Linked DNA regions of Piscinibacter sp. HJYY11. Each later gene encodes a partner of the first gene's protein in a complex. Links are inferred from orthologs where the notes say so. Each region holds a gene or a part of one and is shown on either strand. Other genes may lie near its edges.

What was found.
Region 2: the proteins of trxB (region 1) and trxA are in contact, whole or in part, in a crystal structure (PDB 1F6M), measured with the Escherichia coli proteins. The link is inferred for Piscinibacter sp. HJYY11 from one-to-one orthologs.

What each region holds. Positions count from the first base shown.
Region 1 is NZ_JAERQZ010000001.1:1,892,943-1,907,347, reverse strand. The notes cover bases 1-2,746. They hold trxB (thioredoxin-disulfide reductase), read right to left. Parts: upstream 1,978-2,746; coding sequence 1,024-1,977; downstream 1-1,023. Other genes in these bases: JI745_RS08630 (Crp/Fnr family transcriptional regulator), read left to right, coding at 2,144-2,746; rpmB (50S ribosomal protein L28), read right to left, coding at 663-896; rpmG (50S ribosomal protein L33), read right to left, coding at 481-648; JI745_RS08650 (fatty acid desaturase), read left to right, coding at 1-375. Outside these bases: more of JI745_RS08630, read left to right, coding at 2,747-2,809; JI745_RS08625 (DNA translocase FtsK), read left to right, coding at 2,880-5,243; outer membrane lipoprotein chaperone LolA, read left to right, coding at 5,240-5,851; JI745_RS08615 (replication-associated recombination protein A), read left to right, coding at 5,889-7,229; JI745_RS08610 (branched-chain amino acid ABC transporter permease), read left to right, coding at 7,408-8,331; JI745_RS08605 (branched-chain amino acid ABC transporter permease), read left to right, coding at 8,342-9,460; JI745_RS08600 (ABC transporter ATP-binding protein), read left to right, coding at 9,457-10,248; JI745_RS08595 (ABC transporter ATP-binding protein), read left to right, coding at 10,251-10,961; JI745_RS08590 (CsgG/HfaB family protein), read left to right, coding at 11,083-11,931; JI745_RS08585 (tripartite tricarboxylate transporter substrate binding protein), read right to left, coding at 11,990-12,964; JI745_RS08580 (CDP-6-deoxy-delta-3,4-glucoseen reductase), read right to left, coding at 12,954-13,991; JI745_RS08575 (SDR family oxidoreductase), read left to right, coding at 14,048-14,405.
Region 2 is NZ_JAERQZ010000002.1:430,820-445,453, forward strand. The notes cover bases 7,169-10,143. They hold trxA (thioredoxin TrxA), read right to left. Parts: upstream 8,834-10,143; coding sequence 8,504-8,833; downstream 7,169-8,503. Other genes in these bases: rho (transcription termination factor Rho), read right to left, coding at 7,169-8,273; JI745_RS26855 (PD-(D/E)XK nuclease family protein), read left to right, coding at 9,016-10,143. Also shown: phosphate ABC transporter permease subunit PstC, read left to right, coding at 1-370; phosphate ABC transporter permease PstA, read left to right, coding at 367-1,230; phosphate ABC transporter ATP-binding protein PstB, read left to right, coding at 1,249-2,034; phosphate signaling complex protein PhoU, read left to right, coding at 2,060-2,767; phosphate regulon transcriptional regulator PhoB, read left to right, coding at 2,781-3,482; phosphate regulon sensor histidine kinase PhoR, read left to right, coding at 3,498-4,865; JI745_RS25615 (hypothetical protein), read right to left, coding at 4,862-6,538; JI745_RS25620 (type B 50S ribosomal protein L31), read right to left, coding at 6,667-6,921; more of rho, read right to left, coding at 7,011-7,168; more of JI745_RS26855, read left to right, coding at 10,144-11,481; JI745_RS25640 (exodeoxyribonuclease V subunit beta), read left to right, coding at 11,478-14,634. UniProt on the Escherichia coli protein: Participates in various redox reactions through the reversible oxidation of its active center dithiol to a disulfide and catalyzes dithiol-disulfide exchange reactions.

The DNA.
Region 1 (14,405 bases):
CGCTATGAAGTGATGGCGAAATACGCCCGAAACCTGCGTGTGGCTTGCGCGGGCGAGGTCAAGCGCCTGAAGGCCGAAGGTGCTGCTGGCCACGCCAAGCTGGCCAACATGCGTCTGGCGCGCCGCTGGTTGCACCGCGATGCCGACAAGATCCCGAGCCATGTGAAGGCGGCGGTCGAGAGCGCCCGAGACCAGAGCCCAGCGCTGATCAAGCTGGTGGCCATGCGCGAGGAACTGCGTTCGCTGTGGACCCGCACCAACGTGTCGGCCGAGCAGCTGGTAGCCGACCTGCAAGCCTGGTGCAAGAAGGCGGAAGAGAGCGGTATTGCCGCCCTGCAGGAGTTCGCCCTGAAGCTGCGCGCGGCGCACGCGTGATGCCTGTAGGCTAGAGAAGACGGCGGGCCCGCTTGGCGGGCCCTTCCTTTTTTTGGGGCAACAAAAAACCCGCCGGAGCGGGTTTCTGTTTGAAGCGAGCCTGAATTACTTCAGCTTCGTTTCCTTGTACATCACGTGCTTGCGCGCCTTCGGATCGAACTTCATGATTTCGATCTTCTCGGGCGTGGTCTTCTTGTTCTTGTCGGTCGTGTAGAAGTGACCGGTGCCGGCTGACGATTCCAGCTTGATCTTTTCGCGTCCACCTTTTGCCATGATCGGCTCCTAACTTAGATTTCGCCGCGGGCGCGCAGGTCGGCGACGACTTGCTCGATGCCCACCTTGTCGATCAGGCGCAGGGCCGCATTGGAGATGCGCAGGCGCACCCAGCGGTTTTCGGTCTCGAGCCAGAACCGGCGGTATTGCAGGTTGGGCAGAAACCGGCGCTTGGTCTTATTGTTGGCGTGGGAAACGTTGTTGCCCACCATCGGGCCCTTGCCCGTGACTTGACAGACGCGTGCCATGACGCTTCTCCGTGTGATCTGTTTGACTGGAGCCGAGGCCGTGCAGGAAATGCGCAGCTGGTTTCGGCAAAGACCGCGAGTATAGCCCGCTTTTTTCTGCCTGCCTACCCTGGCGCTCAGCCCCCTGTCAATGCCCCAGGAAACGCTGGGCGTCCAGCGCGGCCATGCAGCCGGTGCCCGCACTGGTGATGGCCTGACGGTAGATGTGGTCCTGGACGTCGCCTGCGGCAAAGACCCCCGGCACGCTGGTCATCGTGGCCATGCCGTTCAGTCCGCTCTGGGTGACGATGTAGCCGTCCTTCATTTCCAGTTGACCCTTGAAGATGTCAGTGTTGGGCTGGTGGCCGATGGCGATGAAGCAGCCCTTGACGTCGATGTCGCTTGTCGTGCCGCCCTGGGTGCTCTTGATGCGCACGCCGGTCACGCCGGACGCATCGCCCAGCACTTCGTCCAGCGTCTGCCACAGGTGCAGTTGCATCTTGCCGGCAGCGACCTTCTCCATCAGCTTGTCGATCAGGATGGCCTCGGCGCGGAACTTGTCGCGCCGGTGAATCAGGTGCACCTTGCTCGCAATGTTGGACAGGTACAGGGCTTCTTCGACGGCCGTGTTGCCGCCGCCCACCACGCACACCTCCTGCCCACGGTAGAAGAAGCCGTCGCAGGTGGCGCAGCCGCTCACACCCCGGCCCATGAAGGCCTCTTCCGAGGGCAGGCCCAGGTACTTGGCCGAGGCGCCCGTGGCGATGATCAGGGCGTCGCAGGTGTAGGTGCCCGAGTCGCCCTTGAGCGTGAACGGGCGCTTGGAGAAGTCGACGGTGTTGATGTGGTCGAACACGATCTGCGTATTGAAACGCTCGGCGTGCTGCAGAAAACGCTGCATCAACTCCGGGCCTTGCACCCCCATCACGTCGGCCGGCCAGTTGTCGACTTCGGTCGTGGTCATGAGTTGCCCGCCTTGAGCGATGCCGGTCACCAGCATGGGCTTGAGGTTGGCGCGTGCGGCATAGATGGCCGCGGTGTAGCCCGCAGGGCCGGAGCCCAGGATCAGGACCTGGGCGTGTTGGGTGTTGTTCTGTGTCATGGCGGATCAGGGAACGGAAACGGCAATAGGGCGCCAGTCTGACATGGGGTTGACGCCGACTGGCATCAATTCATGTAATGGCGACAATTGCGCATATGCTATGAAAACGTTAGTTTTCCACGCTTGAATTCTCGGGCTGCGCATTCCACAACAAGGAGGTTCTCCGATGGCCATGTTGTCCAATCTGGACTTGATCCGACGCGTGCCGCTGTTTTCCCTGCTGACCAACGAGCAGGCCACGGCCATCGCCGACAGCGTGGTGAAGCGCCGTTTCCGTCGCGGCGAGATCATCGTCGAGCATGGCAAGAAGTCGAACGCGCTGTTCATCCTGCTCACCGGCCGCGCCCGCGTGCTGACTTCCGACTCCCGCGGCCGTGAGGTCATCCTCGCGGTGCTGCACCCTGGCAACTACGTCGGCGAGATGAGCCTCATCGACAACGAGCCGCACTCGGCCACCGTGCGTGCCGAGGTGCAGACCGACATGCTCATCCTCGGCCGCGCCGAATTCGCCCGCTGCCTGCCCGAGAACTCGAGCCTCTCCTACGCAATCATGCGCGGCCTGGTCACGCGCTTGCGTAGCGCCGACCGCCAGATCGAATCGCTGGCCCTGCTGGATGTCTATGGCCGCGTAGCCCGATCGCTGCTCGACATGGCCGAAGACGACGGCGACGTGAAGATCATCCGCAACAAGGTGTCGCGGCAAGACATGGCCAAGATCGTCGGCGCCTCGCGCGAGATGGTGAGCCGCGTGATGAAGGACCTGGAAGACCGCGGCATGGTCGAGACCCAGGAAAACGGCTCGGTCATCATCAAGGAACGCCTGACGGGCTGAGCTTCGCTCATGCCCTTCGGCGTGGGGCGATTCGGCAGAGTCGCCACACCGCATCGGCCACAATGGCTGCATGACGTTTCCCCTCGGATCGCTACGCCCTGACGGCGGCTCGGCGGCCTCGGCTGCCGGCACCTACACCCGCGACGGGGCGCCCGCTGCTCCTCCCATCACCCCCGTCGGCCTGCGGGCGCGCTTCGGCGTGCTCGTCGGTGGTGTGCTGTGGTTGCTGGCGCTGATCGCGCTTGCCAGCCACAACCCGGCCGACGCGGCCTTCTCGACGTCCGGCAGCAATGCCGTGCCGCTCAACAAGGTCGGCGCCCTGGGCGCACGCTTCTCCGACATCGCGTTCGTGCTCTTCGGCTACTCGGCCTGGTGGGGCATGTTGATCAGCCTGCGCGCGTGGCTGAGTGCGCTGGCGCGCGTGCTGCGCGGCGGCGAGCCGCTGCAGGGCCAGCGGCCCCAGCCGCCGTTGTGGATGTTCTGGGTCGGGGTGGCGTTGCTGATGAGCGCGAGCTCGGCGCTCGAATGGACGCGCCTCTACCGGTTCGAGGCCTCGGTGGCCGGTGGCAATGCCGGCGGGGTGCTGGGCTATCTGCTCGGGGGCGCCAGCCAGAGCCTGCTGGGATTCGTCGGCTCCGGGGTGCTGTGGATCGCCGTGCTGGTGGCAGGCTTGGCCTTGGCTTTCCGCTTCTCGTGGCTGCGCACGGCCGAGGGCATCGGCCAGTGGATCGATTCGTTGCGCGAGAAACGCGTCGAGCGCATCGAGCGCGCCGAAGACCAGCGCATCGGCGAACGTGCCGTGCGCGAGCGCGAGCATGTGGTCGACGTCGAGCACCAGCTGCACGAAGAGCATGTGCCGATCGTCATCGAGACGCCGGTGATCGAGGTGCCGAAGTCCGAGCGCGTGGTCAAGGAGCGCCAGAAGCCACTCTTCACCGAGCTCGCCGACACCAAGCTGCCGCAGGTCGACCTGCTCGATGCGGCGCCCGGTCGCCAGGAGACGGTGACGCCCGAGACGCTCGAGATGACCTCGCGCCTCATCGAGAAGAAGCTGAAGGACTTCGGCGTCGAGGTGCGTGTGGTCGCCGCCTCCCCTGGCCCGGTCATCACGCGCTACGAGATCGAGCCGGCCACCGGCGTGAAGGGCTCGCAGATCGTCAACCTCGCGAAGGACCTCGCGCGCTCGCTGAGCCTCGTGAGCATCCGCGTCGTCGAGGTGATCCCGGGCAAGAACTACATGGCGCTGGAGCTGCCCAATGCCAAGCGCCAGACCATCCGCCTCTCCGAGATCCTCGGCTCCCAGGTCTACAACGACGCCGCCTCGCAGCTCACCATGGGCCTGGGCAAGGACATCATCGGCGCGCCCGTCGTGGCCGACCTGGCGAAGATGCCGCACTGCCTCGTGGCCGGCACCACCGGCTCGGGCAAGTCGGTCGGCATCAACGCGATGATCCTGTCGCTGCTCTACAAGGCCGAAGCACGCGACGTGCGCCTCATCCTCATCGACCCGAAGATGCTGGAAATGAGCGTGTACGAAGGCATCCCGCACCTGCTGGCGCCTGTGGTCACCGACATGAAGCAGGCCGCCAACGCGCTCAACTGGTGTGTGGGCGAGATGGAGCGCCGCTACAAGCTGATGAGCAAGCTGGGCGTGCGCAACCTCGCCGGCTACAACAAGAAGATCGCCGAAGCCACCGAGCGCGGCGAATCCATGCCGAATCCGTTCAGCCTCACGCCCGAGCAGCCCGAGCCGCTGGAGCGCCTGCCGCACATCGTGGTGGTAATCGACGAGCTGGCCGACCTGATGATGGTGGTCGGCAAGAAGATCGAAGAGCTGATCGCCCGCCTCGCGCAGAAGGCGCGCGCCGCCGGCATCCACTTGATCCTCGCCACGCAGCGCCCGAGCGTCGACGTGATCACCGGCCTCATCAAGGCCAATATTCCCACCCGACTCTCGTTCCAGGTCAGCAGCAAGATCGACAGCCGCACCATCCTCGACCAGATGGGCGCCGAGGCGCTGCTGGGCATGGGCGACATGCTCTACATGGCGTCGGGCACCGGCCTGCCGGTGCGCGTGCACGGCGCTTTCGTGAGCGACGACGAAGTGCACCGCGTGGTCGACTACCTCAAGCAGCAAGGCGAGCCCAACTACATCGAAGGCATTCTCGAAGGCGGCACGCTGGATGGTGAAGGTGACGTGAGCACCGCCGACATGCCGGGCGGTGGCGGCGGCGAGAACGATCCGATGTACGACCAGGCCGTGGCCGTGGTGCTGCAACACCGCCGTGCGTCGATCTCGCTCGTTCAGCGCCATTTGCGCATCGGCTACAACCGTGCAGCCAGACTCCTGGAACAAATGGAGAAATCCGGCCTCGTAAGTGCCATGTCCACCAACGGCAACCGCGACATCATCGTCCCGGCCCGCAGCGAATGAAGAAGATTCTTTTCTCGACCTTGCTGATGTTTGCTGCGGCGGCAGCCAACGCGCAATCCGCGGTCGACACGCTCAAGGACTTCGTGCGCGATGTGAAGACCGGCCGCGCCGAGTTCACGCAGACCGTCACCTCTCCAGATGGCGCGAAGAAGAAGACCTCGAGCGGCAAGTTCGAGTTCTCGCGCCCCAACCGATTCCGCTTCACCTACCTCAAGCCCTTCGAGCAGACCATCGTGGCCGATGGCCAGAAGGTGTGGATCTACGACGCCGACCTGAACCAGGCCAGCTCGCGCAAGTTCAGCCAGGCGCTCGGTGCCACACCCGCCGCGCTGCTGGCCGGTGGCTCGCTGGAAAAAGATTTCGACCTCGCCGCTCAGCCGGCGAAGGATGGGCTGGACTGGGTCGAAGCCACGCCCAAGGCGAAGGACGGCAGCTTCAAGTCCGTGCGCGTCGGGTTCAAGGGCAAGACCTTGAGCGCGATCGAGGTGGTCGACGCGTTCAACCAGCGCTCGCTGCTGCAGTTCAGCCAGTTCGTGGCCAACGAGCCGGTCAAGCCCGAGACCTTCGTCTTCACCGTGCCCAAGGGCGCCGACGTCATCGAGCAGTGAAGCGCAGGGGCAAAGTCCCCGCTGCGACAATCCGCCGATGGAATCGTTGCAGCTGCCCCTGGGAAACGATGAGCCGCAGGCCCCGCTGGCCGAGCGCCTGCGGCCCAAGACGCTGGCCGAAGTGATCGGCCAGCAGCACCTCCTGGGCGAAGGCAAGCCGCTGCGCGTGGCGTTCGAGTCGGGGCGCCTTCACTCGATGATCCTCTGGGGCCCGCCGGGTGTCGGCAAGACGACCCTCGCACGGCTGATGACCGATGGGTTCGATGCCCAGTTCATCCAGATCTCGGCGGTGCTGGGCGGCGTGAAAGACATCCGCGAGGCTGTCGAGCGTGCGCAGGTCGCGCAGGGCACCGGCAAGCGCACGGTGGTGTTCGTCGACGAAGTGCATCGCTTCAACAAGGCCCAGCAGGACGCCTTCCTGCCGCACGTCGAATCGGGCCTCTTCACCTTCATCGGTGCGACGACGGAGAACCCTTCGTTCGAAGTCAACTCGGCCTTGCTCTCGCGCGCGACGGTGCATGTGTTGAAGTCGCTCACCGACGACGACATGACCCAGCTGCTGCAGCGCGCCCGCGAGCTGCTGGCCGCGCCGCCACTGAGCGACGCCGCCCGCGACCGCCTCATCGGCTATGCCGACGGCGACGCACGCCGCCTGCTCAACGCCTACGAGAACCTCGTGCGCATGGCCGACAAGACGGCTGACACCATCGACGAAGCGCAACTCGAACGCTCGCTGGGCGAGCAACTGCGCCGCTATGACAAAGGCGGCGAGCAGTTCTACGACACGATCTCGGCCTTGCACAAGGCCGTGCGTGGCAGCGACCCCGATGCTGCGCTCTACTGGTTCGTGCGCATGCTCGATGGCGGCGTGGATCCCCGCTACGCCTCGCGCCGCCTGGTCCGCATGGCGAGCGAAGACATCGGCCTCGCCGACCCGCGCGCGCTGCGCATGGCGCTCGACGCAGCCGAGACCTACGAGCGCCTGGGCAGCCCCGAGGGCGAGCTGGCGCTCGCACAGGCGGTGGTCTTTCTCGCGATGGCGCCCAAGTCCAACGCGGTCTACACCGCCTACAACACCGTACGGGCCTTCATCGCCAAGGACGGCACCCGTGCGGTGCCGCTGCACCTGCGCAACGCACCGACCAAGCTCATGAAGGATCTCGACTACGGGCGCGACTACCGCTATGCGCACAACGAGCCGGGAGGCTTTGCGGCCGGTGAGAACTACTGGCCCGACAAGCTTGCGCCGCAGCGCTTCTACCAGCCTGTCGACCGCGGCCTGGAGCTCAAAATAAGGGAGCGACTCCAGGAGTTGAGGCGCCTCAACGACGAGGCACGCGAGCGCGCGACAGAGGGAGACAAGCGCAAGAATCGCTGATTGCCGTACGGGGAAACGCGCAGCAGGCGCCGCTCAGATGGCCCCCTAGAATCGCCCCCGTCACAGCCCAGACATCAGACAAAGCCCAGGCGTCCACACGACGGCGGGCTTTTTGCTTACAGGCAGGGGCGGCGTCCACAAGACGATCCGCTTTCGACTTCCCCAGGAGACTCCTTCGATGGATACATTCATCCAGCAGATCATCAATGGTCTGGTGCTCGGCAGCGTGTATGCGCTGGTGGCCCTCGGCTACACGATGGTCTACGGCATCATCAACCTCATCAACTTCGCGCATGGCGAGGTGCTGATGGTGGGCGCGCTCACGAGTTGGACCGTGGCCACCGCGCTCATCGGCATCGGATGGCCAGGCTGGGTGGTGATGCTCATCTCGCTGCTCGCCGCGATCATCGTGTGCTCGGTGCTCAACTTCAGCATCGAGAAGATCGCGTACCGGCCACTGCGCACCGCGCCGCGCCTGGCGCCGCTGATCACCGCGATGGGCATGTCGCTCCTCTTGCAGACGCTCGCGATGATCATCTGGAAGCCGAACCCGAAGCCGTATCCGATCCTCATCTCGGCCGAGCCGTATGAAATCGGCGGCGCCGTGATCAACACCATCCAGATCGTCATCCTCATCACCACGGCGATCACACTCGCCGGCCTGATGTACCTCGTCAACCGCACCAAGCTCGGCCGCGCGATGCGCGCCACCGCCGAGAACCCGAAGGTCGCTGGCCTCATGGGAGTGCGTCCCGACATGGTGATCTCGGCCACCTTCATCATCGGCGCGGCGCTCGCGGCGCTGGCCGGCGTGATGTACGCGGCCAACTACGGCTCAGTGCAGCACTCGATGGGCTTCCTGCCGGGCCTCAAGGCCTTCACCGCCGCGGTGTTCGGCGGCATCGGCAACCTGGCCGGTGCGATGGTGGGCGGCGTGCTGCTCGGCCTGATCGAAGCCATGGGCGCCGGCTACATCGGCGACCTGACCGGCGGCATCCTGGGCAGCCATTACCAGGACATCTTCGCCTTCATCGTGCTCATCCTCGTGCTCACGTTGCGGCCGCAGGGCCTGCTCGGCGAGCGTGTGGCCGACCGGGCTTGAGGAGCGAGCGATGAACCTTCGAGACAACAAGCTCATCACCTTCATCATCGCCGGCGTGCTGCTGGCCATCACCCCGCTGATCGCGCAGCAGTTCGGCAACGCGTGGGTGCGCATCATCGACATCGCGTTGCTCTACGTGCTGCTGGCGCTGGGCCTCAACATCGTGGTGGGCTATGCCGGCCTGCTCGACCTGGGCTACGTGGCCTTCTATGCGGTCGGGGCCTACATGCTGGGGCTGCTGGCCTCGCCGCACCTGTCGCAAACGTTTCCGGGCTTCGCAGCGGCCTTCCCCAACGGGTTGCACACGCCGCTATGGCTGGTGATCCCGCTCGGTGCGCTCTTGGCGGCGGTGTTCGGGGTCGTGCTGGGTGCGCCTACGCTCAAGCTGCGCGGCGACTACCTCGCGATCGTCACGCTCGGCTTCGGCGAGATCATCCGCGTGTTCCTCACCAACCTCGACGCACCGGTCAACATCACCAACGGCCCCAAGGGCCTGAGCCAGATCGACTCGTTCAAGGTGCTGGGCTACGACTTCGGCAAGTCGCACACCCTCTTCGGCATCGAGATCCCCTCGGTCACCGGCTACTACTACCTGTTCCTGGCGCTCGTGATCGTGAGCGTGATCATCTGCCACCGGCTCGAGCAGTCGCGCATCGGCCGGGCGTGGATGGCGATCCGCGAAGACGAGATCGCCGCCAAGGCCATGGGCATCAACACCCGCAACATGAAGCTGCTCGCCTTCGGCATGGGCGCGACCTTCGGCGGTGTGTCGGGTGTGCTGTTCGCGAGCTTCCAGGGCTTCGTGTCGCCTGAGTCGTTCAGCCTGCACGAGTCGGTGATGATCGTCGCGATGGTGGTGCTCGGGGGCATCGGGCACATTCCCGGCGTGATCATCGGCGCGCTGCTGCTGGCCGCGCTCCCAGAGGTCTTGCGCTACGTTGCCCACCCGCTGCAAAGCATGACCGACGGCCGCCTCGACGCTGCGATCCTGCGCCAGCTGCTGATCGCGCTCGCGATGATCGCGATCATGCTGTCGCGGCCGCGTGGGCTGTGGCCGGTGCCCGAGCACGGGCGAATGCGGCCCGGCTCGCCTGACCAGGACCCGGCACCGAAGGGGACCCTGTCATGAGCAGCACGACCAACGCAACCCCGGTGCTCGAAGTCGCCAACGTCTCCAAGCGATTTGGCGGCCTGCAGGCCCTGAGCGACGTGGGCATCCGCATCGAGCCGGGCCAGGTCTATGGCCTGATCGGCCCCAACGGTGCGGGCAAGACCACCTTCTTCAACGTGATCACCGGGCTCTACACGCCCGATTCCGGCAGCTTCAAGCTGGGCGGGCAGCCGTACAAGCCGACCGCCGTGCACGAAGTGGCCAAGGCCGGCATCGCCCGCACCTTCCAGAACATCCGCCTCTTCGCCGACATGACGGCGCTCGAGAACGTGATGGTGGGCCGCCACGTGCGCACCGCCTCGGGCCTGATCGGTGCGGTGTTCCGCACCGGCGGCTTCAAGGCCGAAGAACGCGCCATCGCCACACGCGCGCAGGAGCTGCTCGACTACGTGGGCATCGGCAAGTACGCCGAGTTCAAGGCGCGCACGCTGAGCTACGGCGACCAGCGCCGCCTGGAGATCGCCCGCGCACTTGCCACCGACCCCAAGCTCATCGCGCTCGACGAGCCCGCCGCCGGCATGAACGCCACCGAGAAGGTGGTGCTGCGCGAGCTGATCGACCGCATCCGCAAGGATGGCCGCACCATCCTGCTGATCGAGCACGACGTGAAGCTGGTGATGGGCCTGTGCGACCGCGTGACCGTGCTCGACTACGGCAAGCAGATCGCCGAGGGCTCGCCCGCCGACGTCCAGAGAAACGAAAAGGTGATCGAGGCCTACCTCGGCGCCGGCCACAAGGCGCACTGACCATGACGACCCTTCTGAAAGTGACTGGCCTGAAAGTGGCCTATGGCGGCATCCAGGCCGTGAAGGGCGCGTCGTTCGAGGTGAACGAAGGCGAGCTCGTGAGCCTGATCGGTGCCAATGGCGCCGGCAAGACCACCACGCTCAAGGCCATCACCGGCCTGCAGCCGGTGGGTGCGGGCGACATCGAATTCCTCGGCCGCAGCATCAAGGGCCAGGGCGCATGGGACCTGGTGAAGCAGGGCCTCGTGATGGTGCCCGAGGGCCGCGGCACCTTCACTCGCATGTCCATCACCGAGAACCTGCTGATGGGCGCCTTCGTGCGTAACGACAAGGAGATCGACGCCGACATCGACAAGGTGTTCGGCATCTTCCCGCGTCTCAAGGAGCGCCGCAACCAGCTGGCCGGCACGATGTCGGGCGGCGAGCAGCAGATGCTGGCGATGGGCCGGGCATTGATGGCACGTCCCAAGGTGCTGCTGCTCGACGAGCCCTCGATGGGCCTGTCGCCCATCATGGTCGACAAGATCTTCGAGGTGGTGGCCGACATCGCCAAGCAGGGCGTCACCATCCTCCTCGTTGAGCAGAACGCGAGCCGTGCGCTGCAACTGGCCAACCGCGGCTACGTGATGGAGTCGGGCGAGGTCACGATGAGCGGTCAAGCCTCGGCCCTGCTGAGCGACCCGAAGGTGCGGGCGGCCTACTTGGGCGAGTAGGACGAGTCGGGCGAATCGCCCGCTCGGGTGCGACCAAAGTCACCTCTCTGGCGAGGGGTGCACTTCTATACTTTCCCGCAGCCTGGCATCGGTCGGGCGTGTCACCGTGGAAAGGTTTTCGATGAACGCAACGCTCACCCGTCTCACCCAATTCGCGCTCGCGGCTTCGGCGGTGGCCGTGCTCAGCGGCTGCGGTTCGACCATGCCTTCGATGGGCGGCAACAAGGGCGTGGTGTCCGGCTCGGCCGGCGGCTCCACCACCGAGGGCAACAACAGCCAGCTCGAGAAGTGCGCCGAGACGCTCGGCACCGTGGCCATCGACGAGGATTCGCAGGCGCCCTGGTACTACGAGCTGCGACGCAACAGCCTCGGTTCCACCGTGCCGGTGCTGCGCCTGATGATCCAGCAGAGCAACTGCTTCGTGATCGTCGAGCGTGGCCGCTCCATGAACAACATGATGCGAGAGCGCCAGCTTGAGTCGAGCGGAGAAATGCGGCAGGGCAGCAATTTCCAGAAGGGCCAGATGGTCGCAGCTGACTACACCATGCAGCCGTCCATCCAGTTCTCGGGCCGCACCGGCGGCGCTGCGGCAGGCCTGCTCACCGGCCGCCTGGCGCCCCTGAGCGTGGTGGCGGGCAGCGTGAAGCGCAACGAAGCCGCGACCACGCTGCTCCTGATCGACAACCGCTCCAGCGTGCAGATCGCCGCGGCCGAGGGCTCGGCGGGCAACTTCGACTTCGGCCTCTTCGGTGGCGGCTTCCTCGCCGGGCTGGCCGGTGGTGGAGGTGGCTACTCCAACACCCCGCAAGGCAAGGTGATCGTGGCGGCGTTTGCCGACTCGTTCAACCAGATGGTCAAGTCGCTGCGCAACTACAAGGCGCAGACGGTCAAGGGCGGCCTGGGCACCGGAGGCCGCCTGGGGGTGGACGGCGGCAGCACGCCGGCGTCGAAGGAGCTCAACAAGAAGTAAGCCTCCCGGCTTGCTTGATCGAAAGGCCGCGCTCGCAAGAGCCGCGGCCTTTTTGTCGTCAGTCGACCTTCGCGCCCGAGGCCTTCACGACCTTTTCGTACTTCGCGTTCTCGCGCTTCACGAACTCGCCGAACTGCTGCGGCGTGAAGGGCATCGCCTCGGCCATCAGCGTGGCGAGACGGGCTTGGAGCTCCGGCGAGGCCAGCGCCTCCGTGAAGGCCTTGTTCAGCCGCTGCGTCTGGTCGGCCGGCAGGCCGGCCGGCCCGAAGAGGCCGAACCAGGTGTTCACGTCGAAGCCCGCCAGCGTCTCCGCGATGGCCGGCAGCTCGGGCGTGGCCTTGGCGCGCTTCGCGGTGGTCACGGCCAGGGCCTTCAGCTTGCCGGCCTTGATGTTGGCCGAGGCGCTCGCAAGGTTGTCGAAGGTGAGGTCGACTTCGCCCGACAGCAGCGCCAGTTGCGCCGGGTTGCCGCCGGCATAGGGGATGTGGACCATGAACACGCCGGCCTGCGACTTGAACATCTCGCCCGCCAGGTGACCCGCGCTGCCGTTGCCGCCCGAGCCGTAGTTGAGCTTCCCGGGGTTGGCCTTCGCGTACGCCACCAGGTCGGCGACGCTTGCGATCTTCAGGCGTGCGGCGGTCTGCGGGTTCATCACCAGCACGTTGGGCACCTGCGCCACGCCGGTGAGCGGCGTGAAGTCGCGCAGCGCGTCGTACGGCATGCGGGTGTAGAGCCAGGGGTTGATCGCGTGCGTGGCGACTGCGCCCATCACGATGGTCTGGCCGTCGGGCGCCGACTTGGCCACGAGATCGGCGCCCAGGTTGCCGCCGGCGCCGGGCTTGTTTTCCACGATCACGGTGCCGAGGGTGTCTTTCACCTTGTCGGCCAGCGTGCGGGCCACGATGTCGAGCGGGCCGCCGGGCGGGTAGGGCACGACGAGGCGGAGCGGCTTGGCGGTCTGCGCTGAGGCAGGCAGCGAGAGGCTCGCGGCGATCAGCGCAAGGGTCTGGCGGCGGGTCGGTTCATTCACCATGTTTGTCGGCTTCGGAGGTGAAGCTGTCAGCAAAGAATTCGTCGAGGGGCAGGTTGCAGTGCGCCACGAAGTCGCGCTGCGCGGAGTCGACCATGACCGGCGCCCCGCAGGCATACACCTGGTGGCCCGACAGGTCGGGCAGGTCGGCCATCACAGCCTGGTGGACGAAGCCGGTGCGGCCAGTCCACCCGTCCTCAGGCCTCGCGTCCGACAGCACCGGCACGTAGCGCAGGTTGGGCATCACGCGGGCCGCTTCCACGCACCAGGCGTGCATGTAGAGGTCGGCCAGGCTGCGGCAGCCCCAGTACAGCACGGCAGGGCGGGTGATGCCCTTGGCCTGCATGTGCTCGATGATGGCCTTCACCGGCGCGAAGCCGGTGCCGCTCGCGAGCAGCACGATGGGCTTCTCGCTGTCTTCGCGCAGGAAGAAGCTGCCGAACGGGCCTTCGAGGCGGAGGATCTCCCTTTCCTTCATCGCCCCGAACACATGGTCGGTGAACAGGCCGCCGGGCATGTGGCGGATGTGCAGCTCGATGCCGGGCTTGTCGCGCTGGCTGCTCGGCGCGTTGGCCATGCTGTAGCTGCGGCGGGCGCCGTCCTTCAGGATGAACTCGATGTACTGGCCGGCACGGTATTGCAGCGCGTCGTTGGCAGGCAGTTGCAGCTGGATCACCGCCACATCGCGCGCGGGCTTGGTGATGGTGGTCACGCGGCAGGGCATCTTGCGCACCGCGAATTCGCCGGCTCCGGCGACCGTGCGCGCTTCGAGCACCACGTCGGTCTGCGCGGCGGCGCGGCAGGTGAGGGTGTAGCCGGCTTCCTCTTCCGCGGGGCTCAGGGCCTTGACCTGGTGCGTGCCGTGGATCACGCGGCCTTCGACCAGCTTGCACTTGCACGAACCGCAGGCACCGTCTCGGCAGCCGTAGGGCAGGCCGATGCCCTGGCGGATGGCGGCGAGCAGGATGGGCTCGTCGCGGTCCACCGAGAAGCTCACGCCGCTGGGCTGGACGGTCACTTTGAACGTCATGGGATAACCTCTTCTGAACCCTTCGTCGAACGACCTGCGATTTTGCCCGCTCGCCCATGTCCCTTCCCCGACCCTTCAGGCGCCCGACCTTGCTCATCGTGGGCTGTGGTGACGTCGGCATGCGGGTGCTGCGCCTGCTGAGCGGGCGCTACCGGCTGCTGGCACTCACCTCGAATGCCGCGCGCATCCCGGCCTTGCGGGCGGCCGGGGCGGTGCCACTGGTGGGCAACCTCGACGACGCGGCCAGCCTGCAGCGACTGGCCGGCCTCGCCGATGCGGTGCTGCATCTGGCGCCACCGCCGCAGCAGGGCGAGGCCGACACACGCACGGCCCGGCTGCTGCAGGCGCTCGCTCGCCAGGGCCGGGTGCGGCGCATCGTGTATGCGAGCACCACCGGTGTCTATGGCGATGCAC
Region 2 (14,634 bases), on another replicon or contig:
GATGCTGAAGGAGTCGGCCTACGGGCTGGGTGCCACCACCTGGGAGGTGGTCTTCAAGGTGGTGCTGCCGTACACGAAGACCGGCGTCATCGGCGGCATCATGCTCGGCCTCGGCCGCGCGCTCGGCGAAACCATGGCCGTCACCTTCGTGATCGGCAATGCCAACCAGCTCGCGGGCCCCTCGCTCTTCGAGGCAGCCAACAGCATTGCCTCCGTGCTGGCGAACGAGTTTGCCGAAGCCGGCGAGGGCCTGCACCAGGCATCGCTGCTGTACCTGGCGCTGGTGCTCTTCTTCATCACCTTCGTGGTGCTGTCGCTGTCCAAGCTGCTGCTCGCGCAGCTGAAGAAGGGCGAAGGAACACGCACATGAGCACTCTCATCTCCAGCGATCGCCTGGCCAAGCACCGCGGGCGCAAGCGCATCAACGCGGTGGCACTCACGCTCTCGCTGGCGGCCATGGCCTTCGGCCTCTTCTGGCTGATCTGGATCCTGGTCGAGACGGTGCGCCTCGGCTTCGGCGGCCTCGCCTGGTCGGTCTTCACCGAAATGACGCCGGCGCCGCTCGCCGAGACCGGCGGCCTGGCGAATGCGCTCATGGGCTCGCTGATGATGGTGGTGCTGGCCACCTGCGTGGGCACGCCCATCGGCGTCATGGCGGGCGTTTACCTGGCCGAGTACGGCCAGAAGACCTGGCTCGGCAGCGTCACGCGCTTCATCAACGACATCCTGCTCTCGGCCCCGTCGATCGTGATCGGCCTCTTCATCTACGCGGTGGTGGTGTCGCGCATGAAGACCTACTCGGGCTACGCCGGCATCCTGGCTTTGGCGCTGATCGTGATCCCGGTGGTCATCCGCACGACGGAGAACATGCTCACGCTGATCCCGAACGCGCTGCGCGAAGCGGCGTACGCGCTGGGCACGCCGAAGTGGAAGGTGATCTCGAGCGTCACGCTCAAGGCCGCCCGCGCCGGCGTGATCACCGGTATGCTGCTGGCCTTTGCGCGCATCGCGGGCGAGACGGCGCCGCTGCTTTTCACCGCGCTGTCGAACCAGTTCTGGTCGACCAACCTCGGCGCCCCGATGGCCAACCTGCCGGTGACCATCTTCAAGTTCGCGATGAGCCCCTACGAGAACTGGCAGAAGCTCGCCTGGGCGGGGGTTTTCCTCATCACGCTCGGCGTGCTGGCGCTCAACATCGTGGCGCGGGTCTTCCTGCGCAACAAACACTGAATCCGAAAGCGGGATCACATGGACATCAAAGTCGAAGGCCTCGTGACCGAAAAGCCGAAGCTTGCCGTGCGCGACCTCAACTTCTACTACGGCTCGTTCCACGCGCTCAAGCACATCAACCTCGACATCCCCGAGAAGAAGGTGACTGCCTTCATCGGCCCGTCGGGTTGCGGCAAGTCGACGCTGCTGCGCACCTTCAACCGCATGTACGAGCTCTACCCCGAGCAGCGCGCCGAGGGCGAGATCTCGATCGATGGCGAGAACATCCTCACCTCCAAGCACGACGTGTCGCTGATCCGCGCCAAGATCGGCATGGTGTTCCAGAAGCCCACGCCGTTCCCGATGTCAATCTACGACAACATCGCCTTCGGCGTGCGCCTGTTCGAGAACCTGCCGCGCGTCGAAATGGACGAGCGCGTGGAATGGGCGCTGAAGAAGGCGGCGCTGTGGAACGAGGTGCGCGACAAGCTCGACCAGAGCGGCTCCGGCCTCTCGGGTGGCCAGCAGCAACGCCTGTGCATCGCCCGCGGCATCGCGATCAAGCCCGAAGTGCTGCTGCTCGACGAGCCGTGCTCGGCGCTCGACCCCATCTCCACCGGCAAGATCGAAGAGCTGATCCACGAACTGAAGAGCGACTACACCGTCGTCATCGTGACCCACAACATGCAGCAGGCGGCTCGCTGCTCCGACTACACGGCGTACATGTACCTCGGCGACCTGATCGAGTTCGGGCCGACCTCCGAGCTCTTCATGAAGCCGAAGAAGAAAGACACCGAGGACTACATCACCGGCCGTTTCGGCTGATGATCCACAAGGCGAGGACGCAGCGATGAGCGAAAAACACCTCTCGACCCAGTTCGACAGCGAACTCAGTGGCATCTCGAACCGCGTGCTCGAAATGGGCGGGCTGGTCGAGTCCCAGGTGGCGCAGGCGGTCTATGCGCTGACCAACTTCAGCGGCGATGTCGCCACCGACGTGCTGCGCAGCGAAGAGCGCGTGAACACGATGGAAGTGGAGATCGACCGCGATCTGTCGACCATCATCGCCCGCCGCCAGCCGACGGCGCGCGACCTGCGCCTCCTGATCGCGATCTCGAAGACGATCGCCAACCTCGAGCGCGTGGGTGACGAAGCGGCACGGGTGGCACGCACGGTGCAGCGGCTCATCAACACCGGGGTGTCGAGCCGACTGCGCCTGCCGGTGAACGACCTTGCCTACGAGGCAGAACTCGCCATCGCCCAACTCCGCAAGGCGCTCGACGCGTTTGCCAGGCTCGACACCGCCAAGGCGGTCGAAGTGCTGAAGCAGGACGACCAGATCGACCAGGAGTTCGATGGCCTGATGCGCAAGCTCATCACCTACATGATGGAGGACCCGCGCACCATTTCGGCCAGCATTGACCTCGTCTTCGTGGCCAAGGCCATCGAGCGGGTGGGGGATCACGCGAAGAACCTCGCCGAGGTCATCATCTACATCGTGAAAGGCACCGACGTGCGGCACAACTCGGTCGAAACCGTGGAGTCGATGGTCAAGTGATCGGAGTACAAGCATGAGCCAGGTCCTGGTGGTTGAAGACGAATCGGCAATCGCCGAACTGATGTCGATCAACCTGCGCCACGCAGGCTATGAAGTCGTGATCGCTGCGACGGCAGATGACGCCCAGCAGCAGGTCGACCGGGTGCTGCCCGACCTGGTGGTGCTCGACTGGATGCTGCCCGGCCAGTCGGGCCTGCAACTGGCCAAGCGCTGGCGCTCGCAGCCGCGCACGCGTGACCTGCCGATCATCATGCTCACGGCGCGCGCCGAAGAAGCGGACAAGATCTCGGGCCTCGATGCCGGGGCTGACGACTACCTCACCAAGCCGTTCTCGACGCACGAGCTGATGGCGCGCATCCGCGCCGTGCTGCGCCGCAAGGCGCCGGAGGCGCTCGATTCGGCGGTGGAGATCGGCCTGCTGAAGCTCGACCCGGCCACGCGCCGCGTGTCGCGCGAGGGGCAGGAAGTGCGCCTCGGCCCGACCGAATTTCGCCTGCTGCATTTCTTCATGACGCACCCGGAGCGCGTGCACAGCCGCTCGCAGCTGCTCGACCGTGTGTGGGGCGACCATGTGTTCATCGAAGAGCGCACGGTCGACGTGCACGTGAAGCGCCTGCGCGAAGCCCTCACGCCGGTGCAATGCGCGCACATGATCGAGACCGTGCGCGGTGCCGGCTACCGGCTGACGCAACAGGTGCAGACACTGTCTGCCTGACGCATCGGGTATCGCGTGGACTGGCTGCTGACGAGGCTCGTGGTCGCGGTGGTTGCCGTGGCCCTGGGTGGCTTTGTCGGCTATCTCGCGGGCCACGCGGCCCATGTGCCGGTGGTGGGAGCGGTGATCGGCGGTGCCGTCGGTGCGTGCCTCGTGGTGCTGGCCGACACCTTGCGCGGCTACCGGCTCACGCGCTGGCTCAGCGGCAGCCAGGAGGGGCAAGCGCCGCGTGACACCGGCTTCTGGGGCGAGATCGGTTACCGCGTCGAGCGCTCGATCCGCCTGCGCGAGAAGAGCATGCAGACCGAGCAGATGCGGCTGGCGCAGTTCATCTCGGCGATGGAGGCGTCACCCAATGGCGTGCTGCTGCTCGACGAGGCCGACCAGATCACCTGGTGCAACGCCATGGCCGCCAACCACTTCGGCCTCGACCCGGAGCGCGACAAGCGCCAACGCATGACCAACCTCGTGCGGGCGCCGGTCTTCGTCGCGCATCTGCAGGCCGGCGTGTATGGCGAGACCCTGCTGATCCCCGATCCGCGCGGCCGGGGGACGCTGTCGGTGCTGGTTCGCAGCTATGGCGACGGCCTGAAACTCGTGCTCTCGCAAGACGTCACCGAGCGCGAGCGCTCCGAGGCGATGCGCCGCGACTTCGTGGCCAACGTGTCGCATGAAATCCGCACGCCGCTGACCGTGCTCGCAGGGTTCATCGAGACGATGAACAACCTGCCGTTGACCGAGGTCGAGCGCCGCCGCGTGCTCACGCTGATGTCACAGCAGACCCAGCGCATGCAGACGCTGGTGAGCGACCTGCTGACGCTGGCCCAGCTGGAAGGCGGGCCACGCCCCCCGATCGACCGTTGGGTGCCTGTGGCCAAGCTGATCGGGCAGGCGCATGCCGATGGCGCGTCGCTGTCGATGGGGCGCCATCAGTTCACGGTGTCAGAAGACACCGATGCGCAGATCGCCGGCCTGGAGAGCGAGTTGATGAGCGCGGTTGGCAACCTGGTCACCAACGCGGTGCGATACACGCCGGAAGGGGGGCGCATCGCGGTGATCTGGAGGCGCCGCGACGACGGCTCGGGCGAGATCACGGTGAGCGACACCGGCATCGGTGTGTCGCGCGAGCACATCCCGCGCTTGACGGAGCGCTTCTACCGGGTGGACGGTAGCCGGTCTCGCGAAACGGGCGGCACGGGCTTGGGCCTGTCCATCGTCAAGCACGTGGTGCAGCGGCATGGCGGCGAGCTCGATGTGCAGAGCGAGCTCGGCAAGGGCTCGAGTTTCAGCCTCGTTTTTCCGGCAGCGCGCGTGCGGGTGCCGGACTCGCCGGCGTCCGTGGACACGAAGTCTTCGGCCGTGGCTGAGAAGGTGCCACGTTAACGAGCGGTGGTGCCGTCGCCGCTGCGGCGGTAGACCGCGACGACTTCATCCTTGTCCACCGGCCGGCGTTCGCGAGCGACCAGCAGCCAGCCTGCCGGTGCCGGCGCACGCCGGTTGACCGTCTCGGTCAGCAGCAGGAACTCGCAGCGGGTCGCATCGCCCATCGCGTTGCCCTCGACCCGGTAGTCGCCGAAGTACTCGAGCGCCGCAATCTGCGCGCGCGACATGCCAGGCGCGGCGATGCAGGCATCGCGCGGCACGTGCTGGGTGATGCGCACGATGAGCGGTCGGTAGCTCCGGGCGTAGTCGAAGAGCGGCAGCCCGAGCGACATCACCAGCATCCAGCACACCGCCACGCCGCTGGCCGGCAACACCATGCTCTTCCACAGGGGGTGGCGGTTGCGACCCGTGCGCCATTGCACCAGCCACAACCAGGCGAGGGTGCCGAGCACGGCGACGGCCAGCGCGAAGGCCGAAAACTTCGGCACGAAGCCCGGAGCAAGCTTCATCACGTTGGCCGCCGGTTTGGCCGGGAAGCCGGTGTAGACCGAGGCGTAGATCACCCAGATCGCGATCACCCAGGCGGTGAAGAAGAAGACGGAGAACCAGTCGATGGCGGACGAGGTGCCGCGGTGCAAGGTGGGCAGCGCAAAAGCGGCCAGGACTGCCAACGCGGGCAATGCGAGCATCAGGGCGCGATCCGACCCGCCCATCGCCACGCACGCCACCAGGCTCACCAGGGCGCTGCCCAGGGGCACGGCGATGTGCCGGTGCAGCAGGTGGGAACGCCAGCGCCACAGCGTCCACAAGGCCAGCGGCCAGGCGGGCCATGTGAACCACGCCAGCAATCGGGCCACGTTGAAGAGCTGGCTGGGGTGCGCGTAGCCGTTCGCACGCCAAGCCCAGGCCTGCAGCGATAGCGCCACCACGGCGGCCAGCGCCGCGGACAAGACGATCCAGGTCGTGAAGCGGCGGGCGGGCTCGTAGCTCGAGTACCAGCAGGCCACGGCGCCTGCGCCGGCCAGGAGCATCGCAATGCTCGGCGCACCGCTGCCAGCGAGAACCGGAAGGGCGACGAGCGCTGCGACACGGCTTTGCCACGGCCTGAACGGACAGGCGGCAAGCGCGTAGAGAAACAAGGCGACGCTTGCGAGCTGGGCGAGTTCCGGCGTGGTTTCGTGTCCCAACTGCAGGAGGCCGAGGCTGGCGATCAGCGCGAGCAGCGCGCCGTCGGCGATGGCGCGGGCATAGTCCACCGGGCTTGCCTCACCGCCGAAGGCAAACGGCACCGGCTGGGCGGCGTCCGTGCGGGCGAGGTGATAGGTGCTGTACCACGTCCACAGAAAGGTGAGCCCGAGCAGGATCGCAAAGGGCACACGGGCAGCAAGCTCCGGCGCCACGAGCCCGCCTGACAGCTTGATGAAAACCGCGCCCAGCCAGTAAGGCAGCAGGGCGGCGTCGGCTGGCAGGCCACCGACCGTGGGCGTGAGCCAACTGGTGTGCCCCTGGGCGATGTTGACCATGTAGCCGAACGCGGAGATGTCGGCGCTCTTCCAAGGGTCCCGGCCAAAGACGCCTGGCAGCAGATAGGCTGCACACAGCAGGATCAGCGCCACCCGGGGCAGGCGGCTGGCGGCGCGTTCGGTGACGAGGGCGGGCTTGGGGGTGTTCAAGCTGAGGTGCTGATGTTGGGCGTCAGAGGCAGACGGCGATGATGCAGCAACTTGGGTGCATGCCCGGCGCAGGCAACAAAAAAGGCAGCCGAAGCTGCCTTTCCGTGCGGGTGCCAGCGGCGCCCGATTTACTTCTTGAGGTGCGCAAACTTGTTGCGGAACTTCTCGACGCGGCCGCCGAGGGAGTCGACGCTCTTTTGCGTGCCTGTGTAGAAGGGGTGGGACTCGCTGGTCGTTTCCAGCTTGAACAGCGGCACTTCACGGCCGTCGTCGAGCTTGATGGTTTCTTTGGTCTGGGCGCACGAGCGCGTCACGAACTTGAAACCGTTGGACAGGTCGACGAAGCAGACGTCGCGGTAGTTCGGGTGAATGCCTTCTTTCATGGGAACCTCTTCGCGTAAAGGTCGGGAGCCACGCCGAACCGCTCGGCGCACTTTCCGGATGGCGGAAAACCCGCGATTATGCCAGCGGCTTAGCCGCCGCGGCGCATCATGTCGAAGAAATCGAGGTTGTTCTTCGTGGATTTCATCTTGTCGAGGATGAATTCCATCGCCTCGATCTCGTCCATCGGGTAGAGCAGCTTTCGCAGGATCCAGGTCTTCTGCAGGATCTCGGGCTTCAGCAGCAGTTCCTCGCGCCGTGTGCCGCTCTTGTTCAGAAGGATCGACGGGTAGACCCGCTTCTCGGCCATGCGGCGGTCCAGGTGGATTTCGCAGTTGCCGGTGCCCTTGAACTCTTCGTAGATGACTTCGTCCATGCGGCTGCCGGTGTCGACCAGCGCGGTGCCGATGATGGTCAGCGAGCCGCCTTCTTCGATGTTGCGGGCCGCGCCGAAGAAGCGCTTCGGACGCTGCAGGGCGTTGGCGTCGACACCACCGGTCAGCACCTTGCCCGACGAGGGGAGCACGTTGTTGTAGGCGCGGGCGAGGCGGGTGATCGAGTCCAGAAGAATGACCACGTCCTTCTTCATCTCGACCAAGCGCTTGGCGCGCTCGATCACCATCTCGGCCACCTGCACGTGGCGGGCAGCGGGCTCGTCGAAGGTGGAGCTGATGACTTCGCCGCGCACGGTGCGCTGCATTTCGGTCACTTCTTCGGGGCGCTCGTCGACCAGCAGCACGATGAGGTAGACGTCGGGGTGGTTGGCGACGATCGCATGCGCCAGGTGCTGCATCATCACCGTCTTGCCGCTCTTGGGCGGCGCCACCAGCAGCGCGCGCTGGCCTTTGCCGAGCGGGGCGATGAGGTCGATGATGCGGCTCGTGATGTTCTCGTCGCCCTTGATCTCACGCTCGAGCTTGAACGCCTCTTTCGGGAAGAGCGGCGTCAGGTTCTCGAACATGATCTTGTGCTTGCTCTCCTCGGGCGTCACGCCGTTCACGCGATCGACCTTGACCAGCGCGAAGTAGCGCTCGCCGTCCTTGGGCACGCGCACTTCGCCTTCGATCATGTCGCCGGTGTGCAGGTTGAAGCGGCGGATCTGGCTGGGCGAGAGGTAGATGTCGTCGGTAGACGCCATGTAGCTCGTGTCAGGTGCGCGCAGGAAGCCGAAGCCGTCGGGCAGCACTTCGAGCACGCCGTCGCCGAACACCTGCTCGCCGGCCTTGGCGCGCTTCTTCATGATCGCGAACATCAGCTCCTGCTTGCGCATGCGCGAGACGTTCTCGATCTCCAGCTCCTCGCCCATCTTGATGAGCGCGGACACGTGGAGGGCTTTCAGTTCGGAAAGGTGCATGGGCGATGACCCTGGGTGAGAACGCCGATTGGCTGCAGGCTGGCGTTGCGCCTGGCACACCACGGTGCTGCCGCGGTGGAAACGCTGAAATGCGCGCTACTGGAACGCTGCGAGAACTTGGAGTTTGGGGCCGAACCGACGCGCCGTAGCGGGCGTGGTGGCGGGAGTCTTCTGGCGGTGACGCGGTGCTGGCTCAGAAGCCAGCGGACCGCGCCAACGCGATGGCGGAATTATAGATGACCGTCGAGGAACGCCGTCAACTGGGCTTTCGACAAGGCACCCACCTTGGTTGCAGCCAGTTGGCCGCCCTTGAACAGCATCAGCGTGGGGATGCCGCGGATGCCAAACTTCGCAGGCACGTCGCGGTTCTCATCGACGTTCATCTTCGCGATTTGCAGGCGACCGTCGTAATCCTTGGAGACTTCGTCGAGAATCGGCGCGATCATCTTGCAGGGGCCGCACCATTCAGCCCAGTAGTCCACCAGCACCGGCTTGCTCGACTGGAGCACGTCGCTCTCGAACGATGCATCGGTGGTGTGTTTGATCAGTTCACTGCTCATTGTCCTGTCCTCGGCTGGGGCCGCTCGTCGCGAGCGGCCAGGCGGAATGATTCTGACACAAAGCCCCTATTGCCTCCCCCTGGTGCGGTCTCGATGTTTTTATGGCAGCGATAGCCCGGCAGCCTCTTGAAACCGGCGCTGGATGGGCCGATATCGCAGCGCGGCTGAGTGATTGGGCGGCCGTGCGGGGGCTCGAATTGCGCTCGCTTGTGGTGCTCGTGCCGTTCGCCCAGCAGCTGGCGCCGGCGCGCAAGGCCTTTGCGTTGCGCGGTGGTTGGCAGCCTCGGGTGGAGACCACCCGGACCTTGGCCACATCGATGGGCCCGGCGCCACGGGGCGGCGAAGGGCACATCAGTTTCGACGCGGCGACCGACCGCTTGCACGCAGCGCGCCTGTTGCGCGGCCAGTCGTGGGTGTCGCGCGATCCGCTTGTGTTTGACGACGCCGTGTCCGCGGTCGTGACGACCGCTCACGCCATGCTCAAGGCGGCCGCCGCGGTCGCGCCTTCGGCGCGTGCCGATCATTGGCGGCGCGGTCGCGAGCTGATGGCGCCCGTGGCGGGCGTGGGGACCATCGAACGAGGGCTTGCGAGGGTGGCCCTGGAGTGGGCGGCATCTGCGCCGGCGCCGGTGACGGATGTGTTGTTTGCCAGTCGCCCGGGTGCGTGGGCGGTCGTGCAGGCTGGTGGCGAGGATCCACTCGTGCACAGCGTGATGACCGCCATGCCGGCAGATGTGCCGTGCCTCGTGCTGGATGCTGATGCGCGGGTGCTCGACGCGGTGGCGCCCACACTGGCGATGGCCCGTTGTGAAGGCTTCGAGCACGAAGCCGTGTGTGCCGCGGCCCAGGTGCTGGACCACGTGAGCCGCGGCGAGGTGCCGGTGGCGCTGGTGGCGCAGGACCGGCTGCTGATGCGCCGCGTGCGTGCCTTGCTCGAGCGGCACGGCGTGGGCTTGCAGGACGAGACCGGCTGGAAGCTCTCCACCACCCGCGCCGCAGCGCAAGTGATGGCCTTGCTCCGTGCTGCCGCGCCGAAGGCCTCGGCCGATCTCCTTCTCGACTGGCTGAAGACCACCGCGTGGCCGCAAGCTGCCGTGGCGCACATCGAGTCGGCGTGCCGCCGCGAAGGGTGGACGCAACTCAGCGCCATCCATGCCGAGCGTTTGCGCGGTGCCGCGATCCCGCTGCTCGCCGGTGCAACGGCCGTGCTGCAGAGCTTCCCCGCCACACGCCAGCCGCTGTCCGAGTGGCTGCGCATCCTTCGCGCCGCCTTGTGCGACAGCGGCGTGCTCGACCCCATGCTGTCGGACGACGCCGGCCTGCAGGTGCTGCAGACGCTCCACATCGAAGACGCTGCCGGCTGGTCGGCGCAGGCCGCACAGACTTCGATGAGCCTCGCCGACTTCAGCACCTGGGTCGACGCCGCGCTCGAAGACGCCTCCTTCATCCCCGACGCTGCACCCGATGCCAGCGTGATCGTCACGCCGCTGGCGCGGCTGATGTTGCGGCCCTTCGCCGCGTTGGTGTTTCCCGGTGCCGACGACCACCACCTCGGTGTCGACGCCGGCCCGCACCCCTTGCTCAACGAAGCCCAGGCCATGGCGCTCGGCGTGCCCACGGCGAAGCAGCGCCGCGAGGCGGAAGCGCTCGTGTTTGCCCATGCCGTGAGCCGTGCCCCGGTGACATTTTTCCATCGCCATGCCGACGGACCCGAGCCGCTCGCACCGAGCCCCTTGCTGGAGCAACTCGGGCTCAGGCTCGCCGCGATGGGCCGTTCACTGCAACCCTGGGTCGACCCGCGGGTGGCGGTGCAGCTCGACCCCACGCCCGTGACGATGCCGGCCCCCGCCGCGGCCGTGCTGCTGCCCGATCGTCTGTCGGCCAGTGCCTGCGAGGCGCTGAGAGCCTGCCCTTACCGCTTCTACGCGCTGTATCTTTTGCGCGCGCGCGAGGCGGAGGAGTTGGATGACGAGGTCGAGCAGCGTGACTATGGCAACTGGCTGCATGCCGTGCTGCTCAGGTTCCACACCGAGCGCGGCGAGCCCGCGTCTGTCGAGCTCGAAGCCGCTCGCCTGCTTGCCATCGCCCTGGAGGAGAAACAACTTCAGGGCCTCGACGATGCCGATTTCCTGCCCTTCGAAGCCGGCTTCATCGACCTCGTGCCGCGCTACATCGCCTGGCTCCACGAGCGCGATGCGCAAGGTGCCAGCTTCTGGCAGGGCGAGCAGGAGCGCGAGGTCGCGCCACCCGGATGGCACGGGATCCGCCTCTACGGCCGCATCGACCGAATGGACCGGCTGCCGGGCCCGGCCCTCGAGCTCATCGACTACAAGACCGGCAGCGCCGCCGGCCTGAAGGACAAGCTGCGCCAGCCGCTGGAAGACACGCAGCTCGCGTTCTACGCCGCGCTCGTGCAACCCGAGACCGCGCACCCCATCGAGGCGAGCTACCTGGCGCTCGGCCGCAAGATCGAATCCTTCCCGCACCCCGACGTGCAAGACAGCGCCAACGCGCTCGTGGCAGGTGTCGGCGTCGACGTCGCGCGCATCCGCGCCGGCGCAGGCATGCCTGCCCTGGGCGAGCCACCCACCTGCGATTTCTGCGAGGCCCGCGGCCTGTGCCGGCGCGACCACTGGAGCGGCGAATGAACACACCCGCCTACCGCGCTGACGGCCAGCTGATCGAGCGCGAGGCCTTCTACGCCATCGCCTGCGACCCGCAGCGCAGCGTCGTGGTCGAAGCCTGCGCCGGCGCCGGCAAGACCTGGATGCTCGTCTCACGCATCCTCCGCGCGCTGCTCGAGGGCGCGCAGCCGCAGGAGATCCTCGCCATCACCTTCACCCGCAAGGCCGCGGGAGAGATGCGCGAGCGCCTGCACGAGTGGCTGCGCGATTTCTCGGCGCATGCGATGGACGACGACGCCCGCGCGCAGCAGCTGCGTTTGCGTGGCCTCGACGCGGCACAGGCGCAGCAGCTCGCCCCCGCTCTCGGCCGCCTGCACGAAACCCTGCTCGCGAATGGCCGCAGCGTCGAGATCCGCACCTTCCACGCGTGGTTCTCGCAGCTCCTGCGGGCCGCACCGCGGGACCTGCTGGCCGAGCTCGGCCTCGCGCCCGGCATGACGTTGATGGAAGAGCTCGACGACCACCGCGCCGCCGTGTTCCGTCGCTTCCACGGCGTGGTGGCGGCCGACGCGGCCTTGCGCGCCGACCATGCCGCGCTCGTGCAGCGGCGTGGCCGCGATCAGCTGCGCAAGTGGCTCGAAGCGGCGCTCGACAAACGTGTCGAGCTGGAACTGGCCGATGCCGCCGGCGTGCTCGATGCCAGCATGCCGCCGCCTGATTGCGATGGGCATCCCTGCGAAGCCCTGAAGAGCGCGGCCTGGCGCGACAACCTGCGCGAGCTCGCGCGCGGCCTGGGGCAGGGTGGCGCCAAGGCCCAGGCCGCCGCCAACGGGGTGATCGACGCGATGTCGCTGCCCGAAAGCCAGGCGATGTTCCAGGGCCTGCGCAAAGCGCTCTTCACCGAAAAAGGCACGCCGCGGAAGCTGGGTGACCTGCCGCTGATGGCCACGCTCTCGGCAGAGCTCGAAGCCCTGCTCGCGCAAGTGCAGCAGTACGAGGCCCATCAGGAACACCTCCAGCTCGTCCGCCTCTCGCGCGTGCTGCTGCGCGAGCTGGCCGGCTACAAGCGCACGCGGGGCCTGGCCGACATGGCCGACCTCGAGCGTTGCGCGCTCGCCCTGCTGCGCGACGCCAGTCTCTCGGGCTGGGTGCAGGAGCGGCTGGACATGCGCATCCGCCACGTGCTGATCGACGAATTCCAGGACACCAGCCCGCTGCAGTGGCACGCGCTGCACAGCTGGCTCTCCGCCTATGCCGGTGCCGGTGGCGGCGCGAGCGGACAGCGGCCGCCGGGTGTCTTCATCGTGGGCGACCCCAAGCAGAGCATCTATCGCTTCCGGCGTGCCGAACCGAAGGTGTTCGGCGCCGCGCGCGAGTTCGTGACCGTCGGCCTGCACGGCCACTGGCTCGCCTGTGACCACACCCGGCGCAACGCCCCACAGGTGCTCGACGCGGTGAACCAGGTGTTCGAGCAGGCCGAACGGGAAGCGCTGTACGACGGCTTCCGCCCGCACACGACCGAACTGCAGGCCTTGCCCGCAGCGGGGGTCTACGCTTTGCCGCCGGTGCTGCGGGTGAAGCCGGTGAAGGGCGCGCCGGCGCAACCCTCGCTCTGGCGAGACAGCCTCGCCGTGCCGCGCCACGAGCCCGAAACGCAGCTGCGCGAGCAGGAAGCCCGGCATGTCGCGCATGCCATCCACGAGCTGCTGGCCGATGGCAGCACGCGCCCGGGCGAGGTTTTCGTGCTGTGCCGCAAGCGCGCCTCGCTGCGCCTGGTGGCGCGCGAGCTGCAGGCCTTGCACCTGCCATACGCGGCCGCCGAAGACCACGCGCTGATGGACGCCGCCGAGGTGCGCGACCTCGTGGCCGTGCTCGACGTGCTGGCCTCGCCCGAGCACCGCCTCTCGCTCGCGCATGCGTTGCGCAGCCCGGTGTTCGGCGTGAGCGACGACGAGCTGGTGCAGCTCTCGCTCGCTGCGCGCGACCACGCCGGCGACTGGTGGGCCGCCCTGCAGCAGATGCAGAGCCCGTCGCTCGCCCGCGCCGCGCGCCTGCTCGCGTCGTGGCACGAGGCTGCCGCGCAACTGCCGCCGCACGACCTGCTCGACCGCATCGTGTTCGAAGGCGAGGTGCGCGAGCGCGTGGCGGCCGTCGTGCCGCCCGAGCAGCGCCTGGCCGCGCTGAACGCGATCGACGCGCTGCTTGCCCAGGCGCTCACGCTCGATGGCGCGCGCTACGCCACGCCCTACAACTTCGTGCGCGCGCTGAAGCGCCGCCTGCTCAAGGCCGCGGCCCCGGTGCAGCCCGACGCCGTGCAGCTCTTGACCGTGCACGGCGCCAAGGGGTTGGAAGCCAAGGTGGTGTTCGTGATGGATTCGCAACCCGAAGCCGCCAAGCCAGACACCGCCACGCTCTTGATCGACTGGCCGGTCGAGGCCGACCGACCTCGGCGCTGCGCCTTCCTGTATTCCGAGGCGCAGTGCCCGCCCTCCCTGCGCGAGCTGATGGCCGACGAGATGAAGGCACGCCAGCGTGAGGAGCTCAACGGTCTTTACGTGGCGATGACGCGGGCCCGAGAGCGCCTCGTGTTCAGCCGCACCGAGCCCCACCACGCCGGCGCCTCCTGGTGGGAGCGGGTGGAGGGCCTGGCACAAGCGTGGCAACCCGCTGCGCCTGCGCAAGCGGCGGCGGGTGTCGCTTCACCGATCGTCCTGCAGGTGCTGCCCGCCGGGCGGCCGCTGGCCCGTGCCACGCCCCCCGTGCTGCGCTCGCCCGACACCCCCGCCACGCGGCTCGGCCAAGCCGTTCACCGGGTGCTCGAATGGGCGAGTGCGCAGCGGGAGACGCCCGATCTGGCGGAACTGGCCGAAGCCGCGGCGGCCGAGTTCGGTGCGCCACCCGGTGAAGTGGCGCGCATGGCCAGTGCCATCTGGCAGAACCCGCAGTGCCGGCGTTTCCTGGCCGGCCCGGGCCTGCTCTGGGCCGGCAACGAAGTGCCCATGGCCGAGGGCGGCGAGGTGCTGCGCCTGGACCGCCTCGTCAAGCTCGACGACGGCGCCGGCCCGACCTGGTGGGTGCTCGACTACAAGCTCTCGCTCCAGCCGGGCGAGCAGGCGGAGTACCGTGAACAGATGCTGCGCTACCGCCGCGCGGTGGCCGCCCTGGCGGCCGGCGAGC